Regions from separate parts of the Trichocoleus sp. ST-U1 genome, predicted to be linked through region 2. Evidence: predicted binding sites of a transcription regulator. Region 2 holds the regulator's gene; the other holds the start of a gene.

Region 1 (3,113 bases), on a different contig from region 2:
ATAATCGCAATCGTCTTGCCTTCCCCCGCCTCAATCACCTCCCGGAGAAACGCATCCGCCTCAAACCGCTTCTCAATTTCCTTCTCATTCAGCTGATATTGCAACCGCCCCTCATCTGGGGATGGGCAAAACTCCTCACCCCTTCGAGGCTGAGTTGTCGGTTTCACCAAACCCAGCGGCACATAAATACCCACCTCATGCCCCAACCCCGTACCCGTCGCCTGTCGCCGGAATTGGTAACGCTTCAGCTGTTCCTCCAGCATTTTGTGGTAGATATCGCGCCAGCCAATCCGGGTTTCTGGGGTTGCATCTGGAGGATTCGACTCTTTCGGATCGATTAACTCTGCTAGTTCTAAATTTAGGGATTTAGCGATCGCGATCGCATTATCACAATCAACAGATTCTCCCGCAAAAAACCGCTTAACCGTCTTTTCACCCACTCCAGAGGCTTCAGCAATGTCCAAATACGTCCAAATCCTTTTTTTATAATTACGGTAAATATGTTTAGCAGCTTTAGCCTCTATGAGTTTCTGCTTTCCAGCCTCGTTTACCTGGACGCTGTTGCGATTGCGGATTTCAGCCATAATCAACGGATAAGGGCAGTTGCGGATATTAATAGCTTAAGCGGCGTCACGGTTTGATGAGGGTCAGAAAGGGTAACTTAATATCTGTCCCTATGAGTTCTGCGGTTTCTCCAGTCGATTCGCTTTCGTGGAATTGTACGGTTCAGTAATTCCACAAATGACTACCAACCTGTTCAAATATTTACTTATCGTTGAAAACCCAGAACTTCAAGCTTTACTCTTACTTGTTCTTATCCTGTCCTCAGACTCAGTTAATCTTAAGAAAGCCAGCGCTGTATCATTTCTTGTCCAAGCAGGATTGATTGATATAGGGGGCATTATTTCAGTTATGTCGGGAACATCCTTGCCATTAGTCATCCTTATGATGTTGGCTCAAGGCGTTTATTTGATTATCGATGCTTACCGCGCCGAAAAAAGTGGTCAGTAGACGAAGCGCGGGGCGAAGCATTCGCATTAATAATATTGGGTTACGTGGCATAGGCGATCGCGCTTTCTTCGCCCCTACCGCTAACCATCTGCAATATCGTTGAGTTGAATTGGAAAAGTGTATGAAAAAACGCCGATGGGTGTGGTTCTTTAGTTTGCTGTTTGCTTCCCTACTGGTTGTTACCAGTTGCAGCAACAATTTCGATGATGTCAAAAACCTTAAAGCGGGTGCTGGTAAGCAAGTTATTGTTTTAGGCGATAGCATCGCCTCTGGATATGGGGTGGACAAGACAGAAGCTTTTCCTAGTGTCCTGAGTCGTCAACTCGGTTTGCCAATACTGAATCGCGGTGTTAGCGGCGATACAACCGCAATGGGGTTGAGTCGCTTACAAAAAGATGCGATCGCGGCAGAACCTTGGCTGGTAATTGTTGAATTAGGCGGAAATGATTTTCTGCGAAAAATTCCCAAAACTGAGACAGAACAGAACTTGCAACAAATTGTCACTTCGATTCAACAACAAAAAGCAATTGTTGTGCTGCTAGGAATCAATCTCGGCTACATAGAAGATGAATATGACGAACTTTATCAGCGTGTTGCTAAAGATACACAAGCTTATTTAATTCCGCAGGTTTTAACTGGAATTGTCGATAATCCGAAAAATCGGCAGGAGGATATCATTCATCCAAATGCCGCCGGACACCAGCTTTTAGCCTCCCGCGTTGCTAAAAATTTACAGCCCTTATTAGCCCAAGCTACTTGGCCTCCAACCTTGTTGCAATATCGACGGAGTGCTAATCAAACATAGGAGCGATTTGCACTAAAACTGTTAAAAATTTCCCATAAATCGCTTTTTGTCAAGTCTCTTTGGTTGTAAAGGAATAAAATAGACATTAGCCTCTAGAGCTGACTTTCGCTGTTACGAATAAGAGGTAAAGATTTCGTAACAAGTCCTACAGAATTGGATCGTAGAAAGTCTGTATCCAATAAGAGTTTGCCCTTGTCTATTTCACTTGAGATTCTTTTATGACCTCCTCGATCCGCTTCCTCATGTGCGCTCCCGACCATTACGACGTGGATTATGTGATTAATCCCTGGATGGAGGGCAATATTCACAAATCCTCGCGCGATCGCGCCGTCGAGCAATGGCAAAAACTTCACTACGTCCTCAAAGATCACGCCATTGTCGATTTGGTTGCACCCCAACGCGGTGTGCCTGACATGGTGTTTACAGCCAATGCTGGGCTGGTGCTGGGAGATACCGTCGTCCTGAGCCGCTTCTTCCACAAAGAGCGGCAGGGTGAGGAGCCTTATTTCAAGCAATGGTTTGAGGAAAAAGGCTATAAGGTGCATGAACTGCCTAAAGACTTGCCGTTTGAAGGCGCGGGCGATGCGCTGCTGGATCGAGAGGGGCGCTGGTTGTGGGCGGGATACGGCTTCCGCTCAGAACTCGATTCTCACCCGTTGTTGGCAAAGTGGCTCGACATCGAAGTGCTATCGCTGCGACTGATGGATGAGCGGTTCTATCATCTCGATACCTGCTTCTGTCCCTTGAGTGGCGGCTATTTGCTCTACTATCCCCCCGCATTTGATTCTTACACCAACCGCTTGATTGAAATGCGAGTTGCTCCGGAGAAGCGGATTGCCATTGAGGAAGCGGATGCAGTGAACTTCGCCTGCAACGCTGTGAATATTGACCACGTTGTGGTGATGAATAAGGCGAGTGAGGCACTCAAAAAACGCCTTGCCGATGTTGGATTCCAAGTCATCGAAACGCCGCTGACAGAATTTTTGAAAGCTGGTGGCGCTGCTAAGTGCCTGACGCTGCGGGTGACGGAACCCGTCCGAGAAGAAGTCCATGCCAATGTCTCAGTGGAAAGCCGCACGATTCGTCTAGAAGGGCATTTGCTGGACTCCGGCTTAATCAACCGTGCTTTAGATTTAGTCGTAGAAAATGGGGGCAGCTTCCAGGTTCTCAACTTCAGTCTGGGAGAGCAACGGCAAAGTACCTCCTCTGCGGAGGTGAAAGTGTCGGCTCCTTCCCATGATGTGATGGAAGCGATTTTGTCGCAGCTTATCGATTTGGGTGCGGTGAATTTGCCCCA
Region 2 (3,113 bases):
GATGACATCCGTTTCGCCCGTCTTGCGGGGAACCCTTGCCATGCGAGGAGACAAAAGCTGTTCAATGCTTGGAGAAGGTGTAAATTGGCGATCGCGTGCCTGCATCGCAGATGCTCACTCAAGAAAATAAAGTTAAGTTTATTATCCTACGTTACTGAGCATCTGGGAGACGCGAAAGCCTTAAAAATGCAAAATTAAAAATTAAAAATTAGCAGAATCTTTGCTTTTTAATTTTTAATTTTTAATGTTTGATTCTTTTTACATCCCCATAATCTCGTATCCCGCATCGACATACAGCACCTGACCTGTAATGCCACTTGCCAAATCGCTACACAAGAAAGCAGCCGCATTTCCCACTTCTTTCTGAGTTACAGTGCGTCGCAGGGGTGCTACTTCCTCAACGTGATGGATCATATCCAGGATGCCACCTACCGCCGACGATGCCAAAGTGCGGATGGGACCTGCCGAAATTGCATTCACGCGAATATTCTGTGGACCTAATTCAGATGCCAGGTAACGGACACTCATTTCCAATCCAGACTTGGCAATTCCCATGACGTTGTAGTTGGGGATCACCTTAACGCCGCCTAGATAAGTCAGCGTGACAATGCTGCCACCTTCTGTCATCAGTGGTTTTGCTGACCCAGCAAGTTGCACCAGAGAATAGGTACTAATTTCTAGAGCTTGGGTGAAGCCAGCGCGGGTAGTGTTGCTAAAATCACCTGATAAATCTTCCTTGTTCGCAAAAGCAAGACAATGGATCAGGATGTCTAGCTTGCCCCACTTATCGCGGATGGCGTCAAATGTAGACTGAATTTGGGTCTCATTCTGGACATCGCAGGGTAAAAATAAGCTGGGGTTGAGGGGTTCTACCAACTCTGCCACTTTTTTTTCAAAGCGGCCTCGGTCGTCTGGCAGGTAAGTCACTCCTAGATTCGCACCCGCTTGGTGCAGTTGCTGAGCAATCCCCCAGGCGATCGATCGATTGTTGGCAATGCCGGTGACAAGGGCGTTTTTTCCGGTTAAATCTAGCATAAATGTCGATTTTGAAGGCAATATTAGAGGATATCCGATTTAGGGGAGTATTCAAGATCGCGATCGCCCGGAGCAAGGCTGTCTAGTACGGGTAAGGAGCGTGCCTCCTTACTCACCATGCATCCCACCCGATAGCGCAGATACTGTCAAGATATCAACATTTTCCGTCATAATCTTACTTGCCTTGAGCAGGGAGAGAACTAAAGAAGGTAGCCGGGGAAACTACTTTAAAATTTTGTATCAAATAGCACAAAAACCGCTTGGAAGTCAGTTTATCTGTGTCTAATGTCAGAAAACTCTCATAGTTGTTTTGCTATGGTTAAAGTTCCTCCGACAGAAAGTTGCAGAAGTCTGTAGGGCAGCATTTAGGAAAAAGGAAGTGGCAGTGACGCAAGATAGACCGCTAGCAGCTGTGTTCCGTCAACTGGGAGGTGGGGCGTTTCCACCCGTGGTGGAAACTTTTGAGCGGGGCAAGACGATCTTTTTCCCAGGAGACCCGGCTGAACGGGTATACTTTTTGCTCAAAGGTGCAGTAAAGCTGTCTCGCGTGTATGAAGCTGGGGAAGAAATTACCGTGGCGCTGCTGCGAGAAAACAGCGTTTTTGGAGTACTGTCCTTAATTACAGGGCATCGTTCGGATCGGTTTTATCACGCTGTAGCATTTACGCCAGTGGAGCTGCTTTCGGCACCGATCGATCAGGTAGAGCAATCGCTCAAGGATAATCCGGAGCTATCGATGTTGATGCTGCGAGGGCTTTCTTCGCGCATTTTGCAAACAGAAATGATGATTGAGACATTAGCTCACCGAGATATGGGATCGCGCTTGGTGAGTTTTCTATTGATTCTGTGCCGTGATTTTGGCGTTCCTACCGCCAATGGAATTACGATCGATCTGAAGCTTTCTCATCAAGCGATCGCAGAAGCAATCGGCTCCACCAGGGTAACTGTCACCCGCTTACTGGGAGATTTGCGGGAGGAAAAAATGATTTCTATCCACAAGAAAAAAATTACGGTACACAACCCAGTTACACTGAGTCAGCAGTTTACTTGAAAACAGCTAGAGGCTCTCGTCAGGTTGTAGGTTAGGTTGTTGGTTAAAACGGCATGGTAGCGCGAGCAGGTTATCCAGTTTTAACATTTAGTCGGGAGTTGAGTTAAAAGGTGTCAGGTTTTAAGCGGATAGTTTTCAACCTTCCAACCTTTAACCTTTCCGATTTCACCTTCGATCTTTAATTCCTGTTAACCCTTTCTCTAGCCTGCGATGCGATAGGCTGTAACTGGAATGACTGTAGCAGACAATGACCGACAGTGCGCTCTTCCTGATTTTGTCTATTTTAGTGTTGGGAAGCGTCATCGCAACGGTAGGCGATCGCATTGGCACGCGCGTGGGAAAAGCACGCCTGTCGTTGTTCAATCTGCGTCCCCGCAAAACAGCTGTTTTGGTAACGATTCTGACAGGGCTAACGATTTCTGCCTCAACACTAACAATCATCTTCGCGACCAGCGAACAATTGCGGATTGGAGTTTTTAGACTCCAAGAAGTGCAGAAAAAACTCAAGACAGCAAGTAAGGATATTGCTAAAGCGAACGAGCAGAAACGGAAAACCGAAAGCGAACTTGCTAAAACCGCCGCCCAAAAAGAGCAAGTAGAGAAGGAACTCGCTCAAGCTCGCACCCAGCAATCTGTCGCTCAGCAGCGCTTAGATGCGATTAATCGATCTTTGGCAGCTGCGCTGGCTAAACAAGGCCAGACGGAGGCGCAACTAAATCAGACTCAAAGCGAACTGACCCGGGTTGCCAGCAGCTTTCAGCAAACCCAAAAACAGCTTACATCTGTCTCAGGGCAAGCCAAGACGCTACGTTCCGAAATCCAACAACTTCAAGCAGAACGCCAAGAACTCCTCCAGCAGCGAAATCAAGTCAGAGCTGAAATTACTGAATTCAAAGCGAAAGTGACTCAGCGCGACCAAAAAATTGCCCAGCAAGACCGAGCAATTAGCCAACGCGATGAGCAAATTCTCAAGCGGGATCAAGCCCTTGTCGAACTTGATGAGAAACTTGCTGCCTTTCGGAAGAGC

What was found. Region 2 encodes NtcA, which controls nitrogen genes in cyanobacteria. Its sites were predicted from a motif close to TTTGTANNNNNNNNTACAAA; they were not measured.
Region 1: a site for NtcA is predicted at 1,949-1,968, ahead of NDA06_RS20205 (TIGR00300 family protein). Genes of this name have one in related genera too.

Annotation. Positions count from the first base shown of each region.
Region 1 covers NZ_JAMPJZ010000068.1:8,210-11,322, reverse strand. The annotation lists gene NDA06_RS20220 (HEAT repeat domain-containing protein) at 1-584, opposite strand, end outside; gene NDA06_RS20215 (hypothetical protein) at 742-1,011, shown strand; gene NDA06_RS20210 (GDSL-type esterase/lipase family protein) at 1,133-1,816, shown strand; gene NDA06_RS20205 (TIGR00300 family protein) at 2,035-3,113, shown strand, end outside.
Region 2 covers NZ_JAMPJZ010000051.1:1,460-4,572, forward strand. The annotation lists gene hisB (imidazoleglycerol-phosphate dehydratase HisB) at 1-105, opposite strand, end outside; gene fabI (enoyl-ACP reductase FabI) at 259-1,035, opposite strand; gene ntcA (global nitrogen regulator NtcA) at 1,415-2,086, shown strand; gene NDA06_RS17500 (DUF3084 domain-containing protein) at 2,334-3,113, shown strand, end outside.